3 regions of the Arthrobacter sp. M71 S08 genome follow, and region 1 is predicted to be linked to each of the others. Evidence: riboswitches for the same ligand, from Rfam matches in the RefSeq annotation. Region 1 holds a riboswitch; each other region holds the start of a gene.
The links. A riboswitch is a leader RNA that binds a small molecule or an ion and turns the genes downstream of it on or off. The one in region 1 is predicted to bind cyclic di-AMP.
Positions count from the first base shown of each region.

Region 1 (5,796 bases):
CTGATGGGTCTCGAGGACGTCGCGGTAGTCGAGCTGATAGAGGTGGTCGGCGCTGAGGACGAGGACCAGATCCGGATCGAACTGACGGATGAAGTCCGCCTGCCGGTACAGGCCGTCCGCGTTGCCTACCGCGAAGCCTTCGCCGTGCTCCCCTTGGAAAGGCGGCAACAGCCGCAGTCCGCCGTTGGTGCGGTCGAGGTCCCAGGGACGGCCGTTGGCCAGATGGTCATTGATCGATTTGGGCTGGTACTGCTCCACCACCCAGACATCCGAGATGTGGCTGTGGTGGAGGTTCGAGAGCGGGACATCGATAAGGCGGTACGTTCCGCCCACCGGCACAACGGGCTTGGCTTTCCTGTCTGTGAGCGCACCGAGCCGTCCGCCTGTACCTCCGGCCAGAATCAGCGCCAGCACGGACGGCTTGGTCACACCGAACCCGCCGGCTGCGACTGCTTCAGGATCCAGTGCCCGTCATCAAGCCGGGCCAGGATCTTCTTGCCCACCCGTTCAAGGTCGGCGATGTCCTGCTCATCGAGTCCCTGAAAAACCAGCTCCCGGACATGCTCCACATGCTCGACGGCGAGTGACTGGAGGTTGTCGAGGCCGTCCGGGGTAATGGAAGCGGTGGTGACCCGGAGGTCCCTGGTGCTCTGGCTCCGCTGTACCCACCCGCGGGTCTCCAGCTTGGTGACCACGTGACTCAACCGCGAGAGCGAAGCGTTTGACCGGCCGGCGAGCTCACTCATGGGAAGCGTCCGGTCCTCGGCCTCCGAGAGCATCGCGAGGACGTGGTAGTCAAACAGGGTGATCTTGGCACGCTTGTTCAGATTGGCGTCCAGCGTCCCCGGCAGCATCGTAGCTACTGCATAGAGGGCAAGCCACGCTTGTCTTTCGGCCGGATTCAACCACCGCGCGCCAGTCATGACGATCATTCTCGCAGACGACCGGCTCTCACGGGGACGTTGTCTGCTGTGTCCGGACCGGGTGGGTCAGTTCGGGGTACTTTGCGGTGAACGCGTCCCCGGATGACTGCCTGCGTAGCCGTCTGCCCACCCACGGTCCAAGGTAGTCGCGAGCCCACAGGGCATCTTTGCGAAGTTGCACAAGCCTCGATGCAGCCGGGCGGGCCTCAAGTTCGGGCAGTTCGATGCTGTGGGCGGACTTCAGGACTTCCAGAACCCGAACCGCCATGAGCGTATGCCCGGCAGCGGACATATGCATCCGGTCGACGTCCCAGTAGCCCCAGTTCTGGAACTCCCGCATCCGCCAGTAGTCGGCCAGCTCGGCATCGTGGCGGTCCGCGATTTCGCGGACGAGTTCGTTGTAGATGGCTGTGCGCCCGCGCGTCTTGCCGAAGACGGCCGATTTCGACGAGTCGAACCCGGTGAAGAGGACCACAGCAGCACCGCTGTTCCGCAGGCGGGCGATGCCGGCGTCGTACTCTGCGAGCAGCGCGTCCAGATCAATGGAGGGCCGCAGGATGTCGTTGGCTCCTGCGTAGATGGTTACCAGGGTCGGTTTCAGGGCAAGCGCCGCATCGACCTGTTCGGAGAGGATCTGCCGCATTTTCCGGCCTCGGATGGCCAGATTCGCGTAGCCCCAGGAAGGGTCGGCGAGGACCAGCTGCTCGGCGACGCGGTCAGCCCAGCCGCGCACCCCGTTGGGACTTTGCGGATCCCAATCCCCCACACCCTCGGTGAAGGAATCGCCAAGGGCGACATATCGATGGGCGAATTCAGTGCCCGGAGACTCAGTACCCAAGAGTGTCAGTCCTCCCCGTCGGAACCAGGGGTGGAGTCACCCTCGTTCCGCTGGTGCTCGGCGTCGTATTCGTGCTGGGTGTGATGCTCGGTCTCTGTGTACGAGCCGTTGAACCCAGTGGTGTCACCGGTCGGACGGGCCGTGGACGGGTTGGGGAACGTGGGAGATCCGCTCAGGGCGTTGCCCTCGGTGTCCTCTTCCGGCCCGTTGCCCTCGCCTGCGCTGGACTGGTCCTGTGTCATGGCTCCTCCTTCTGGTTTTGCCCACCCAGCATAGTCCCGTAAAACTCTCCGCACACCCGGCGAGGGCAGACGCTAAGCTCGATTACAACCACTCTCGTCAGGAGAATACGCATGGCTTCCTTGCCGGACACCGAGACTGAAACGCGGGCCGAAACGCAGTCGGAATCGCGGACAAAGCGCGCAGCCCTGATCCTCAACCCGGTCAAGCCAACCGACGAGGATATCCGCGCAATCGTCACGGAGCTGAGCCTCGAGAAGGGGTGGCAGGAACCCCTCTTCCTCGAGACCACCGAGGACGATCCGGGGCACGGCCAGGCGCAGGAGGCTCTCAGGGAAGGGGTCGACGTCGTCATCGCGGCAGGCGGTGACGGCACCGTACGGTGCGTGGCGGAGGAACTGGCAGGCACGACGACGGCACTCGGCCTGCTGCCGCTGGGCACAGGCAACCTGCTCGCGCGGAACCTCGATATCGACGTCGATGACCCCCGGGGAGCCGTCGAAGCGGCGCTCGGTGGCACCGAACGGTTCATCGACGTGGTGCATGTGAACGTGGACCGGGCGCAGGACGCGCATGTTTTCCTGGTGATGGCCGGGCTTGGCTTCGACGCTTCGGTGATGGCTGACACGCGCGACGACCTCAAGGACAAGGTGGGCTGGCTTGCATACGTCGACGCCGGCATCCGGAACCTCCCGGGCAAGCCCTCCAAGGTTCATATTTCGATCGACGGCGGCAAGCGGGTCACCCGCCGCCTGCGCAGCGTCATGGGCGGCAACTGCGGAAAGATAATGGGCGGCCTGGAGATCTTCCCGGGCGCCAAGCTCAACGACGGACTGCTGGACATCATGACCATCGCGCCGCGCGGCAAGCTCGGGTGGTTCGCTGTCGTCGGCAAGCTCCTGGCGCGGGGCAAGGGCAAGGACCCATCGGTGGAGTATTACCAATGCAAGGCCGCTGAGGTGGAGTCTGACACTCCGCTGGAGATCGAGCTCGACGGCGACCCCCTCGGCAAGGGCACTCACATGTCCTTCCGGGTTGAGCCGAATTCGCTGAAGCTGCGGATGCCGTACGGCAAGAAGGACCCGGCGATCCTCACGAACCCCGTGCCGTAGGCGCTAGAGGCGGCCGCTCGGGTCGACTGTCTTCCCATCGACGAGCACTTCGAAATGCAGATGGCAGCCGGTGGAGTTGCCAGTAGTGCCAACTGCGCCGATAGCGTCTGCGCGGTCAATTTTCTCACCAACGGTGACGCCCAATGAGGCGAGGTGGTTGTAGGTGGTCTGCAGTCCCCCGCCGTGGTCGATCACAATGCGCTGGCCCCCGCCATAGGGGTGCCACCCGGACTCGGTCACGGTGCCTGAGTCGGCGGCGAGTACCGGCGTGCCGCAGGCGCCGGCGAAGTCCGTACCTGTGTGCATTTCCTCGCCGTACCCGGTCATCGGGTTGACCCGGTTGCCGTAAGGGGAAGCCACCGAAACTTCGCTCACCGGTGCACCGAGCGATGGCTCCTCGGCAGGCTTTTCTACCGGCTTCTTGGGCGCTTCGGCGTTCGCGACAGTGATTTCGCCCGCGGACAGCGTCGAAACTTTGCTCTCCTCAGCCGGTACGTCACTTGCGGACGACGGTGCAACCGGTTCGCGGCTGAAATCCACCGCGACATCCTCAGGCGCAGTGACGCTCTGCGTCTCGCTCACCCTCATCAGCCCTGCTTCGGTGAGCGCCGGCGGCCCTGCCAGCGTCAATGCAAACGCTGACGCAGCCAAGGCTCCACCAGCGCAAAGGAATACGCGGACGCGACGCTGGGAGCGTTCATGAAGGCGCGCGTCCCTGCGGGTCAGGCTTTCGGCGGTTGATGGGGATGAACGGTGACCGGACAAAACAGGCACAGGGGTGCCCACGGAATCTTGCTGGGACAAGGGATTGCCTCTCTTGACGCCGGCGAAGTTAGCTGTCGGGTTCGAGCAAGAGTCACTCGGCCTTACCTCGATAGCCGCGCCAGGGCGGGTCAAGGACTGTGCAGGCTTCACCCCAAAGGCAGCAGACCGACTGCCCAGGATTGGGTTCTCCGCCCCTGTCTTCGAAATGAACGGGAACCGGACAGGTGACAGGGCTAGGCGTACAGTCCGGCGGCCACGATGATACGGATGACCTGATTCAACGCTACGGCATCCGGCCGAAAGTTACAATTTCGTTATGCGCCAATCCCAAGGATCGTATGGCTGCGTGTTATGCGAGTTCGGCTTTACCCCGGCGCCAGTACCCCATGAAGGCGACCTGCTTGCGGTCTATGCCGACGTCCCGCACCAGGTAACGGCGTAATCCCCGGACCACCGCGGCTTCCCCGGCAATCCAGGCGTAGAAGGGCAGCGCACCCGAGGGCTTGTCCGGGTTCAGCGAGCCATCAAGGGCCGCGGGATCCAGCAACTGGGGCGTCTCCCAGAGGATGTTCTTGTCGATGTCGATATCTTCCGGCTCGGGCCCGGCTGCCCGTTCAGGACCTCCCGCACAGGCTGCCGCGGCAAGCGCCTGTCCTGAGGGTGTGTCCGAGCCCAGGCTCACGCGGAAGGGCGCCGCCAGGGATACCCAACCAGGGACCCTGACCGCCTGCCGGACTGCCGCATCGAGCAGTTCGCCGTGCGGACGGCCGCCGCGCACCAGCCAGCTGATCCCGACGCCGGACCGGGTCCGGATGTCCTGGCAGTCCGATGCATCCGGGACCTCCAGGAATGCATGGCCGCTGATGTGTTCCGGGAGGGATTCGAGGATGGCGCTGATCGCCGGAACGGCAGTCTCATCGCCCGCGAGCAGAACGTTCTGGGCCAGTCCCGGACGCCACTCGATGCCGCCGTACGCGCCGGCGGTGGAGCAGGTTGCGGCATGGATGTTCGGCCCGATCAGCCAGACGCGGTCGCCCGGCTCGGCCGATGCGGCCCACTGCGAGGCGGGGCCGCCCTTCCCGTCCGCGTCGAAGTGCATCACGAAGTCGACATCGAGCTCGGGAACTTCCAGGTCGCAGCGTGATTCGCGGACCGTGTAGGTACGCATGTGCCCGCGTTCGGCGGGCTCGAGGGAAAGCCATTGCTGGTACCACCCGCTGCCCGCGCCGTCCATGAGAGCGCCGAGGTCGGCGCACTCGCCGCCGGCCGGCGGGATCATCACCTTGATGCGGAGATCCAGGGTGGAACCCTGGACGCCGAAGTCGGAAAGGCACGCGCCGCCGAACGTAATGCGCCGGAAATTCGGGCTGACCGGCTCCACGCGGCTGACCACGACGTTGAACGCGCGGATCGCGGACACGGCAGACAGCGCGCCCGCACGCCCGGCCGCTCGCGGGGTTGTAATTTGTCCTGCATCTTGCCTTGACTTCGATCTCGTCCTTGGGACCCGATGCGTTGTGCTGCCTTCTGTCACGATGCTGCCTCCATTGCCGGTGCGGGTAGCCCGTCCTGCGGGTTCGCTAAAAAACCCGGGATGCCCTCCCGTGTGGTCTTTGCGCTTACGTTGCGGGGAGCGGCGTGATGCCGCCCGATCGGCACTACCATCGGCGTGCCTGAAACGGGATCCGGGATGACGTGGGATTGAAGACCGAAGACATCGGCGACCGTCTCCGCAGTAACCACCTTCGACGGTGAGCCCTCGGCGACGATGCGGCCACCCTTCATGGCGATGAGGTGGTCCGCGTACCGCGCAGCGAGGTTCAGGTCATGCAGGACGATCGCGACGGTGGTGCCCGCCGTACGGTTCAGATCGGTGATGAGGTCGAGGACTTCCACCTGGTGGGCCACGTCGAGGAAG
Region 1 is NZ_JBNHEY010000002.1:156,654-162,449, reverse strand. It holds gene AC5RTB_RS04625 (glucose-1-phosphate adenylyltransferase family protein) at 1-429, opposite strand, end outside; gene AC5RTB_RS04620 (MarR family winged helix-turn-helix transcriptional regulator) at 426-923, opposite strand; gene AC5RTB_RS04615 (SGNH/GDSL hydrolase family protein) at 952-1,761, opposite strand; gene AC5RTB_RS04610 (hypothetical protein) at 1,767-2,003, opposite strand; gene AC5RTB_RS04605 (diacylglycerol/lipid kinase family protein) at 2,115-3,113, shown strand; gene AC5RTB_RS04600 (M23 family metallopeptidase) at 3,117-3,764, opposite strand; cyclic di-AMP (ydaO/yuaA leader) riboswitch at 3,921-4,100, opposite strand; gene AC5RTB_RS04595 (siderophore-interacting protein) at 4,228-5,298, opposite strand; gene AC5RTB_RS04590 (ABC transporter ATP-binding protein) at 5,409-5,796, opposite strand, start outside.

Region 2 (5,796 bases), on a different contig from region 1:
CCCAGCATGGTGACGAGGCCGGGCAGCTGCGGACCAAAGGTGTCCCGGACCTGGCCCGGCTCGGGCAGTCCCGCCTCGATGACCTCGTCGCCGGTCAGCAGCAGGGAGACGCGGGGAGCGCGAAGGACCGGGAGCGTGTCCCACCCGCAGACGGCAGCCAGGGCGATCTGTGCCGGATTGAGCACCGAGCCGGCTCGGATGGTCTCGGTTCCCTCGGCGGCTTCCTCGCCGGCCGGCCGGATATGCTCGTTCCCCGCGGGTTCGTCGGCCCGCGCGCGTTCGTTACGGGTCAGCACACCGTCGCGGACGGCTCCGTGCTCCGTACGCAGGATTCCGGTAGCCCCCGGCGGGACGACACCGCCCGTGAGGATGAAGGTTGCCTGGCCCGGTTCCAGCGTGGCGTACCCGGACTTCTTATGCTCGTGTGCGCGGTGCCAGGGACTCTCATCCTTCTGCACCGGCGTAACGAGCGTCCAGGGCGGCTCACCGTTCAGCGCCCAGCCGTCCATCGCCGAGGACGCGTAATGCGGGATGGGCTGCAGCGCCACAACGGGTTCCGCCAGGGTCTGGCCGAGAGCATCAGCGAGGTTCACGGTCTGCGCCGTCTTTGGTGTGGCGGATTCGTACGCTAGCCGCCGTGCTTCCTGCCAAGTGACGTTGTGCCCGAAACCGCTCACCGGCGGTCCTCCGTCTCGACGATGGGCGGACAGGCGGAGTGCGCTGCCTGCATTGCCGACCGCATGGCTGTGGCGCTGTCCGCCTGACCGTACCCAACTGCCATTCCTGCCGCGTAACCGGCGATGAAAGTCGTGAGCGGAGCCGCAGGGCGGACCACGGAGTGCGCGGCCTGGCCCGCCAGGGCCAGGACGGCATCAACGTCAACCTCCGTGCCCTCAAGTTCGAATATCTCCAGAAGCTTTTCGCTCCACTGCCTGAGCAGGCGATCCCGATCCTCCATGGTGAACCTCTCGCTATTTGCCCGCGTCTGGCTCCTCCACCCCGAATTGCCGGGCGTCGGACCACGTATCGATGTCGATGGTTGAGCCCGCGGGAACTTCGACTGGACTCCATGTCACCCTAGCAAGGAGGGCGCGCATAGACAGGTTTCTTACTTCCTGCAGATCAACAGCACTCGCGAGGTCAGTCCAGCGATACAGGGCTGCGAGCGGCTGGTCCCTGCCGCCGTCGTGCGCCAATACCGATAACCCGGTTGCGAGGGCACCCGCGGTGAGCGAGGGCAGTGCGTCGCTGATGCGGGGCATGTCGCACGCGAGTACAAGCACCCAGGGCGCGGGATTGTCCCCCAAATGCATGACGGCGGCGCGCACCGCCGCCGCCGGCCCACCAAATGGTGGGTCCTCCCGGATCAGCTCCGCTCTCGGAGGCAAGTCGGGCGAGGGGCCGCCGACCACGACGAGCCGTCGCGCCGATTCGAGCGCGTCACAGGTCCGCACCAGCAGCGATGTGCCGTCGACCCGCAGGGAGGACTTTGGAACCCCGCCCAGTCGGGACGACCTGCCGCCACTGAGCACGACGGCGTCGAACATCAACTCTTCGGCGGCGCTCCCGTCCGCTTCCGGGCTGCTCACGCCGCGTTGTCGGCGGGCAGGAACTCGCTCCACTGCGGCGAGGGTTTCTCAAGTTCCCGGATCTGCCAGGAAGTCCCGCGGGGAGGCCTGGGCACAACCCGGAGTGACCAGCCGAGGGACCCGAGGGTCTTGTCCCCCTTCGCGTTGTTGCATCTCAGGCAGCAGGCGACGAGGTTCTCCCAGCTGTCCTCTCCCCCGCGCGAGCGCGGGACCACATGGTCGATGGTGGATGCGGCCTTACCGCAGTAGGCGCACATATGATTATCACGCCTGAGCACGCCGCGTCGCGTTGCTACCGTGCTATTGCGATACGGGATCTTCACATACCGGTTCAGCAGAATGACTGAAGGCCTGGACAGAACTTCGTTGGGGCCAACCACCGGGTCCTCCCCTTCTGCGACGACGCTGGCTTTACCTGTGAGAACAAGCACCAGCGCCCGGCGGAAGGTAACCACCGCCAGTGGTTCATATCCAGCATTAAGAACGAGAGTGCGCATGCACATTCCTCTTTGCCGTCCATAGCCCAGAAGATTCCGGAAAATCCCTGACGTCCCTGAAGCTACAGCGAAGGTACTTCGGATTAACAGTGCAAGAGTAAGCCGTTCGGCTCATGGTTCGTCAATCGCCACACTCGCTTTTCCCGGCAGACGGGCACGAAAAAGCCCCTCGCCGGCTACGGCGAGGGGCTTCATACGAATCTGTTGCAGAGTTAGCCGCCGACGCGGATGAACACGGGGCCTGATCCGAGCTCAGCCGGCGCGATGACCGTCTGGTTGCCGTTGAACCCACCGTGGACGGCCTGGCCACCGCCGATGTAAACGGCGATGTGGGCCAGGCCCATCCCGCCGTCGGCATAGTAGATAAGGTCGCCGGGGATAGCTTCTGCAGCGCTGACCGTGCGGCCGAGGGAGAGGTAGCCGGCCGGCCATCCGTGGAAGTTGATGCCTGCAGCGGCGAGGGCGTTGCTGGCGAGGCGGGTGCAGTCCTGGGTCACTCCCAGCTGCGCCTTGGCGGCAGCAGCGATGGTGGCGGCTACGCCCGAGGACGCCTGGGCGGCTGCTGCGGGGGCAGGCGTCTTGGCGATGGCCGGCTGCGCCGCGACAGTGGCCGTTGTTTCCACTGCTACTGCGGGCTCGATTACGGCAGGTTCTGCCTCGTCGACCGGTGCAACAGCGGGAGCGACCTCAATAGTTTCGGCCTGCGGCTGAACTACAGGGGCAACCACTACAGGAGCGGCGACGGCCTTGACGGCGGTCTTGTTGAAGGAGATCTTTGCATCGGCCGGTGCCTGGATCGGCGCCGTGGCAGGCTGAACCTCAAGGGTGGTGGTGACGGTGTTGCGCTCCGCAGGCAATTCGACCGCGTTTGCGGCAACGCCGCTGGTAAGAACCAGACCGGATGCCGCGGCGATGACGGCTGCCTGGCGACCTACGCCGCCGGCGTTGCCACCGACGGCGCGCGCAATGGTGGAGAGAGAGGCTGATCGCTGCACTTCGGCGCGGTGGCGCGCGATGGCACGGATGTTCGGGGTCATATGTGTGAGCTCCAGGTTTTCTGGTTCTTAGCTAACGCGGACGAAGCTGTAGCCAGAGAGATCGGACAGGCTGTGAAGACCGGTGTTCATACCGTTCAGGCCACCGCTGATGACCTGACCGTTGCCTACGTAAATGGCAACGTGACCACCGGAGACCACGAGGTCGCCGGGAGCGGGAGTGGGGACGACTGATCCGAAAGCGAAGAAGTCGCTCGGAGCGATGTCGCCGACGGACTTGCCGATTGAGCGGAGGGCCTTCTCGACCATAGCGGTGCAATCCTGTGCGACACCGATCTGGGAGTAGGCCGAGCCGACCAGTGCTGCTCCGACTCCGCTGGCGCTGGGCGCCTTGACCGGAACGGGAGCCTCAACTGCGGCGGGCTCCACCTTCGCCGGGGCCGGGGCTGCTGCTGCGACCTGGACGGCCGGCGTCACGACCTCGACGACGGTTTCGACGGTCGAGGCCGGGGCGGGGGCCGCCTCGACAACTTCAGCCTGCGCTGCGACGGGAGCGTCCTCAACGGCCTCGACAACCGGAGCAGCTACAGCCTCGACAGCCGCACGCTCGAAGGTGACAGTCGCATCAGCAGAAGCGCTGACTGCGGTGGGCTGAACGGCGACTGTGCTGAGCGTCTTGACGGCCTGCGCCGAGCGCTGGGCGTCGGATGCGCCGTGGGCCGGAAGTCCGGCCGTGAGGACCAGGCCGGAAGCTGCCACAATGACCGCTGCCTGGCGTCCTACGGAACCGGCGTTCGAAGATACAGCCTTCGAGATTGCTGCGAGCGAGTTTGTATGAGCCGGCACCGCACGGTGGCGGCCCAGCGCAGAGCTGTTTGACACGTTAAATTGCCTCTCCCTACGCCTGCGAGGTGAGCTGTCGGATTCGGATGGGAGTCACCCGGCCGCGGATCGTCTCAAATCCTGCGACTTAACCCCAAGGACTTCTGGAAAGAAGCCCGCAATTGGTTCCCCCGCCCCTGCCATGCGATTTACGAACGGACCTCGCGCAGTGGCAGAGCTAGGCGATCTGCGCGAGAGTGCCGAACCCCCTGCGATTCGGCACGAGTTGAACGCTACCTCAGAATTTAAGGTATGTCACATTCCGATCACGGAACGGTGTGTTCTCGATTACGACGGCGTTGAAACCGTTCAAAGCCAACCCAACGGGTCGACGTTCTTGCCGTCGACAAGGACCTCAAAATGCAGGTGGCACCCCGTCGAAGCGCCGGTGGATCCCACCCTCGCGATAGCTTCACCCCGGTCAACTACCTGACCCACTGTCACGTCCATCGCGGACAGGTGGTTGTAGGTGGTCTCCAGGCCGTTGGCGTGCTTCACAACAATGCGATTGCCGCCACCGTAGGCGTGCCACCCTGCGAAAGTCACGGTGCCGGCCGCTGCGGCCTTGACGGCCGTTCCGCAGGCTTCACTCATGTCCTGCCCCGTGTGGAGCTCACCGGCGCCGGTGATGGGGCTGATTCGGGAACCAAAGGGCGAGCTCATCACTCCGCCGTCCAGTGGCGCCGAGAGGGAACCCTGGGATTCTGCGGTCACGATGTCATTACCCGAAGCCGAGACCATCTCGGCCAGTTTCGCGTCGGGATCGAACTTGCCGTTCAGAGCAGCCCGGTCAAACGAGACGTCCGCACCTGCGGCAGCCTGGACTGGCTGTGGCTCGTCCTGCTCCGCTGGAGCAGCAACAGTCAGCGCGTCGGAAGGCGAGACTGCTGCGGTTGTGGGCAGCGCGACGGTGAGGACCATTCCGGATGCAGCGGCGGCAATGGCAACCTTCTGGCTGAGCCCCGCCAGGGAAACATCCCGGCGTGCGGTGACCGCGCGTCGTCGTCGTTCAATCCGTTGCGGGTCTCGGGGACGGAGGCTAACAGTGGACTGGGCCCCAGGCGCGGATTGTGCAGGCGCCACGGAGCCATTGCGGGCTTCCCTCCGGGACATCGGCGCAGCCGCGCACGCACCAACCGGCGCCGTCGGGGTCGCGCACTCCCGGACAACTGAAGTGGCCGGCACAGCGACGTGAGCGGCTGTGAGGTGGGCGATTCGCTCGGCCCGGTGGCGCCTGTGGGCGTCACGCGGCCGCGCTTCAACGACCGGGGTGCCGGCACGGCGACGCCCCGAAGCAGTGTTTGACAAGGAGACCCTTTCTCATTTCCGCCTGCGAAGTTAGCTGTCGGGTTCGAGTATGAGAAAACTCGGTTCGAATACCTCCGATAAGGCAGCATCCGGAACTTCACCCCAAGGTCATGGCGGGCCATGACCGGTGGTGGGTCCTCCGCCCCTGTCATCTGTTCAACACTGCGTTCGCTGACAGGGTTAGGCATGCGAACCAGGTAACGCTGGAGTATCAGCGCCAGATATCAACTATAGATCGACGAGGCCGACCGTAATCATTTCGTAACCAAACTGTGGATAACCTTAGGCAATCCAGAGCTTCCCGCCTTTGGTTAAGACTGGGGATGAACGGCCACAAAAACGTGTGAAGCGACTTCCGGCGGCAGTTCCAGTGCGCCCTCTACACCGGGCACCCGAACAGACACGTAGTCACCCACCGCCTGAAGGGTCATGGACGCTCCGGGACGCAGGCCACCCTCATCCAGCTGCGTGAGCAGTTCGGGATCCACCTGGATAGGTTCAGCCAGGCGGATAAGAGTCACAGCG
Region 2 is NZ_JBNHEY010000001.1:41,675-47,470, reverse strand. It holds gene AC5RTB_RS00270 (molybdopterin molybdotransferase MoeA) at 1-677, opposite strand, end outside; gene AC5RTB_RS00265 (DUF6457 domain-containing protein) at 674-958, opposite strand; gene mobA (molybdenum cofactor guanylyltransferase) at 972-1,589, opposite strand; gene AC5RTB_RS00255 (HNH endonuclease) at 1,586-2,086, opposite strand; gene AC5RTB_RS00250 (NlpC/P60 family protein) at 2,299-3,123, opposite strand; gene AC5RTB_RS00245 (NlpC/P60 family protein) at 3,151-3,963, opposite strand; cyclic di-AMP (ydaO/yuaA leader) riboswitch at 3,969-4,120, opposite strand; gene AC5RTB_RS00240 (M23 family metallopeptidase) at 4,273-5,271, opposite strand; cyclic di-AMP (ydaO/yuaA leader) riboswitch at 5,276-5,463, opposite strand; gene AC5RTB_RS00235 (iron-dependent transcriptional repressor DtxR) at 5,583-5,796, opposite strand, start outside.
Region 2: another riboswitch for cyclic di-AMP. It lies ahead of AC5RTB_RS00245 (NlpC/P60 family protein); the one in region 1 lies ahead of AC5RTB_RS04600 (M23 family metallopeptidase).

Region 3 (5,796 bases), on a different contig from region 1:
GAACAAGTCGTCCATCCTCGCTGACACCATGGAAGCCATCATCGGCGCCACCTACCTCAGCAACGGCATGGAAACGGCGCGGCGTCTGGTCATGCGCATTATCGGTCCGGTTCTGCAGGACGCTGCCGCGCTCGGTGCTGGAACCGATTGGAAGACCAGCATCCAGGAAATCGCCGCCGCGCAGCGTATGGGCGTGATCGACTACAAGGTCACCGGATTCGGCCCCGACCACGACCGCAGGTTTGAAGCCGTGCTTGTGATCGGCGGAACCAGCTACGGTTCCGGTTCCGGCCGCTCCAAAAAGGAAGCCGAGCAGGAGGCTGCAGCAGCCTCCTGGAAGCTGCTGCAGCTAGGTAATATCGATGCGCAGACTGACACGGCGGCACGTCAGTCCACGTGATCCCGGGAGCTCGTGATGCCTGAACTTCCTGAGGTGGAGGTTGTGCGCCGGGGCCTCGCACGCTGGGTCAGCGGGCGCCGCATCGAGGCGGTTGACGTTCTTGACCCCCGCTCGATCCGCCGTCACGCCCTCGGCGCTGAAGACTTCAGGGGTAATCTTGTCGGGGCTCGCGTCACCGATGCGGTGCGACGCGGGAAGTTTCTCTGGCTACCGCTCGCTACTGATGACGACGACGGCAGTGGCCCTGCATCGTCGTCCCCGCCGACTCCGGCCGGACTCCCGGCGGGCAGGGAACCGGTAGCGCTGATGGCGCACCTTGGGATGAGCGGACAGCTTCTGGTCGAGGACCATAGCCAGCCCGACGAGAAACACCTGAAGGTACGGCTGCGGCTCTCCACGGCTTACGGACGCGAACCGCTGCCGGCGGAGCTCCGTTTCGTTGATCAGCGAATCTTCGGGGGACTCTTCGTCACAAGCATGATGTCCACACCGGACGGGCTTCCCGGTGGGCTGGGGGAGCATCCCTCACCACTCGTGCCGCTCGAGGCGGCTCATATCGCCCGGGACCCGCTGGACCCGGCGTTCTCCTTCGACGAGTTCTACCGGAAGCTGCGGGCTCGGCGCACGGGGTTGAAGCGTGCACTGCTCGACCAGACTCTGGTCTCGGGAGTCGGCAACATCTATGCCGACGAGTCACTGTGGGCTGCCAGGCTGCACTATGCGCGCCCCACCGACACTCTCCGCCGGGCGGAAGCTGCCCGACTGCTTGCGTCCTGCCGCGACGTGATGACTCGCGCGCTCGAGGCAGGAGGCACGAGCTTTGATTCCCTGTACGTCAACGTCAACGGCGCCTCTGGTTACTTCGAACGTTCACTCAACGCCTACGGCCGGCAACGTGAACCTTGCCGGCGATGCTCGGCGGACGGTCTGGACTCGCGCATCCGGCGGGACACGTTCATGAACCGCTCCTCGTACACCTGCCCCCGATGCCAGCCGCGGCCGCGCAACGGACGGTGGTAAGTATCCCCTGACGTGACAAAAGTAAGTATGCTGATTAGATTCGATGTTTCAGCATCCGACACGTCAGGAGTAACGCGATGAAGAACAAGTTGGTTTTTGCAGCAGGCATGGCGGCAGGCTACGTTCTGGGCGCCCGGGCAGGTCGTGCCAGCTACGAGCAGATCAAGGTCAAGGCAAACGAGCTCTGGAACAGCCCTAAGGTTCAGGGCAAGGTTTCCCAGGCATCCGAGACGGTGAAGGCCAAGGCGCCCGAGGTTCAGGCGCAGGCTGAGCAGGCTCTGAAGAAGGCGCAGTCAGCGATGCATCGCGGCGGCGATAACGACACTCCGAAAGACCCGAACATGGAGTACAAGATCTGATCCGATGCGCTGCAGTACGTGTGACCAGCCTCTCCGTGACCGAAACGTGACAATTCAACGATAGGTATGTAACGTTGTGGATACGCCGGGCTCAAAAGCCCGGCTTCCTTCTGGTGGATTGCCTAATCCTGCCGCCGCCGGAAGGTCCGTTCGCTACACACTGCGGCAGGAGCGGGGGAACCAGATTAGCGGACTTCTGTGAAGTCCTAGGGGTGAAGACGCACCGGCTGTAATGCCGGCCGTCCGGGTGGCTCCCATCCGAATCCGACAGCTAACTCCGCAGGCGTTGGGAGAGGCTATTTCCGTGTCCAAAAACCGTCATATCGCGCGCCACCGTGCAACTCCGCCCAGCACCATGCAGATCGTGTCCAAGGCAGTCAGCTCGCACGCTGGCACCGTTGGCCGCCCTGCAGCTGTAGTTGTAGCAGCCTCCGGCATCATGTTCGGAGCCGCCCTTCCGGCCAGCGCGGGAACCACCACCACTTCCGCCACCGCCCCGGCCGCTGAGGTCAGCGTCCAGGCACCAGCGGCGCCCGTTGCCCCGGCCCCCGTCGTCGAGGCTCCTGCTGCTCCGGCACCTGCTGTAAACGCTCCGACCCACACCGTTCAGGCCGGAGACACCCTCGGCTCCATCGCCGGCAACTACGGTGTCAGCCTCGACGCCATCTTCGCTGCGAATGGTCTCGGCTGGGAATCAATCATCTACCCGGGCCAGGTCATCAGCTTGTCCGGCAGCGCTGCAGCCGCTCCGGCTCCTGCTGCAGCTGCTCCGGCTCCGGCACCGGCTCCCGCACCCGCACCTGCACCGGCTGCTGCCGCTCCGGCACCGGCTCCCGCACCTGCACCTGCACCGCAGGTTCAGGCAGCTCCGGCACCGGCAGAGACCAGCACCATGAACATCACCACAGCGTCCTCCAAGATCACCGTGGCTGACGGTTCTTCAAGCGGCGCAGGCGCCTCGATCCTCGCTTCGGCCCGGGCACAGCTCGCCGGCGGCGCTGTTCAGGACTGCACCCGCCTCGTTGAGATCGCAATGGCTGCAGCCGGCAAGCCCGTCGGCGACCTCGGCCCCATGCAGTTCGCTGCCTACGGCGCTCAGGTAAGCACGCCGGCCCCGGGTGACCTGGTCATCACCGGTGGCCACGTGGCTGTCTACGCTGGCGGTGGCCAGGTCATCAGCAGCGGCATGAATGGTGCAAACCTCACCATGCAGCACCCGCTGAGCGACCTCGCCGGCGCGTTCTTCGTGCGCGTCTAGTCTTCGGCTAGCCTTTCTCACTGGGGAGGACCTGAAAAGGTCCTCCCCAGTGGTGTTTAATGTCGAGGCAAGTGTCCGGGAGGACCAAGTAGAAGGACGGTTTCTCGCCCTGCCGGTGCCGCTGCACACCGGGATAGGCTGTCTTCCTCAGAGCGACGCACGGGAGGTAATGCCCTGCCATGGAACCGGAACACGTGATCAAGGCTTCGCGCCTCGTCAAGAAGTTCGGCTCAGTCTTTGCGCTGACGGGACTCGACCTGCGAGTCCGTGCGGGTGAAGTCCACGGGTTCCTCGGGCCCAATGGCGCCGGGAAGTCCACCACCCTCCGGCTGTTGCTTGGACTCATGCGCCCCACCAGAGGCTCCGTACGGGTCCTGGGTGTGGACCCATGGGTCGAGCCCGTCCGCGCGCGCCGGGACATCGCCTATGTGCCGGGTGATGTGAATCTTTGGCCGGACCTGAGCGGCGGTGAAGTGATTGATCTGCTCACCGGCCTGCGCGGCGGGGCGGACGGGAGGCTGCGCCGCGAGCTTATCGAGGAGTTCAACTTCGATCCCCGACGCCGGACACGGACCTATTCGAAGGGCAACCGCCAGAAAGCTGCGCTGATTGCGGCGTTCGCGCGGCCCGCGCACCTCTATCTGTTGGACGAGCCGAGTGCCGGTCTTGATCCAGTCATGGACGCCGTGTTCCGACGACAGGTCCAGCGTGTAAGCACCGAAGGTGCAACTGTCCTGCTCTCCAGCCACATCCTGAGCGAGGTGGAGCAGCTTTGTGAGCGCATCACCATCATTCGTGCCGGGACTGTGGTTGAATCGGGCACGCTGTCCGAACTCCGGCACCTCCGCCGCACGCGGTTTCTCGTAGCAGGGGCGCGGACTGCAGCTGTACTCGACGGCCTCTCCGGCGTTTACGACGTGCATTCGGTGCCGGGCGGCATCCAGTTTGACGCCGACCAGACGCACTTGCCGACCGTGCTGGCCCACCTCTCCCGGGCAGGACTGACGGGGATCACTGCCAACCCGCCGTCCCTCGAGGAGCTGTTCCTCCGGCACTATACTCAGGCCGGCGCGGCTTCGGCGGATCGATCAACGTGATGCCCGGGGTCCTGCCGGTGCTGCGGATGCACCTGGTCCGCGATCGTTGGTTCCTCCCGGGTTGGCTGGCAGGAATCAGTGTGCTCGGGCTGCTTGCGGCCGCAGCAGTGTCCAGCCAGTTCGCCGCGTCCGCTGAGCGTGCGGGGATCGTGTCCGTCGCTTCCGCCAGTCCCGCATTCCGGTTTCTCCGCGGGCTGCCGGACGGCACGGGCGTCGGCTCCGTAGTGTTCTTCCAGGGTTATGCCTTCACGGCTGTCCTGGCAGGACTCATGGGAGTTTTACTCGTGACCAGACACACCCGGGCCGAAGAGGAATCCGGTCGTAGCGAGATCCTTGAGTCGACTCCCGTTCCGCGCACCGCCGCGCTGACAGCGACCCTCCTGCTCAGCCTGCTGGCCTGTCTCGTCCTGAGCGGTTCCTCCGGACTCGGGTTCGCCGCCGCCGGGCTGCCGCTCGCTGGATCGATGCTGGCGGGCGGCGCAATAGGCGTCGTCGGCCTTTTTTTTGCGGCCGCCGCAGCGGTCATCGCCCAGCTCATGCCTACGGGACGCGGCGCAAACGGGGTTTCAGCGGCCGTCGTCGGCCTCGCCTATCTGATCAGGGGAATTGGCGACGCGCTGGGCGAGCCCGACGCCGGGCTTCTGAGAGTCGACCCGGCATGGCCTTCCTGGTTTTCCCCCATCGGATGGGGACAGCGGGTCCGCCCCTTCACTGAAGCCGATGCCCGGCCGGTGGTCGCCCTGGGCCTCGTGGCTGGAATCTTGTGTCTGATTGCGCTCCTGATCCGGAGTCGCCGGGATCTGGGTGCCAGCCTCCTCGGTGAACGGACCGGAAGGGAAAGAGCAGGGCGAACAGGTCGATCCCTGGTCGGCCTGGCGTGGCGGTTGCAGCGTGGCACCCTCGTGGGGTGGTGCATCGCCGGAGCGGTCATAGGAGGTCTGGCCGGCGGATTGGCTCCGGTGGTTACCGATGTGATTGCGGGCAACCCAACCATGCAGGACCTGTTTGACCGGCTGGCTCCAGGAACGGCCCCCGGGGCAGGAATCGTCGATCTCTTCCTCACTGCGCTGCTGGGCATCGCCTCTGTTCTTGCCGCTGCTGCCGGTGTGCAGGCAGTTCTACGGCTGCGGGCTGAAGAAGTGGAAGGAAGGGCGGAACTGTTGCTGTCCGCACCCGCCACCGCAGGCCGATGGGTCGCCGCGAACCTGGTGGTGGCGGGCATATCGATCATTGTTCTCGTCGTCGTGGCCGGGTGTTCCGCGACAGCAGGCCTTGCGCTGTCAGGATCCCTTGGTACACGGGGAGCGTCCGTTGTGGGAGCCAGCCTCGCACATGCCCCGGCCGCGACCATATTTCCTGCCGTGGCGGCGCTTGTTTACTCCGTGTTCCCGCGCGTGAGCATTGGCGCCGGATGGGGCTTCCTAGCCGCCGCACTGGTCCTGGGACAGTTCGGCGGCCTCCTGGGGTTGCCCGTCTGGGTGCAGGACCTGAGCCCGTTCCGCCACTCCTCGGCAATGCCCGTCGAAGAGTTTGATCCGATCAGTGCCGTGTTGCTGGTCGCTGCGGCCGCCACCTTCGCGGGGGCCGCCGCCGTGCTGATCGGCCGCCGCGACGTCACTGCCTGAACCCTGGTGAGGACTCAAGGAAGGGCGAAGACTCAGG
Region 3 is NZ_JBNHEY010000009.1:67,598-73,393, reverse strand. It holds gene rnc (ribonuclease III) at 1-400, shown strand, start outside; gene mutM (bifunctional DNA-formamidopyrimidine glycosylase/DNA-(apurinic or apyrimidinic site) lyase) at 416-1,420, shown strand; gene AC5RTB_RS15370 (YtxH domain-containing protein) at 1,498-1,779, shown strand; cyclic di-AMP (ydaO/yuaA leader) riboswitch at 1,921-2,079, shown strand; gene AC5RTB_RS15365 (LysM peptidoglycan-binding domain-containing protein) at 2,084-3,037, shown strand; gene AC5RTB_RS15360 (ABC transporter ATP-binding protein) at 3,217-4,134, shown strand; gene AC5RTB_RS15355 (ABC transporter permease) at 4,134-5,759, shown strand; gene AC5RTB_RS15350 (NAD-dependent epimerase/dehydratase family protein) at 5,792-5,796, opposite strand, start outside.
Region 3: another riboswitch for cyclic di-AMP. It lies ahead of AC5RTB_RS15365 (LysM peptidoglycan-binding domain-containing protein); the one in region 1 lies ahead of AC5RTB_RS04600 (M23 family metallopeptidase).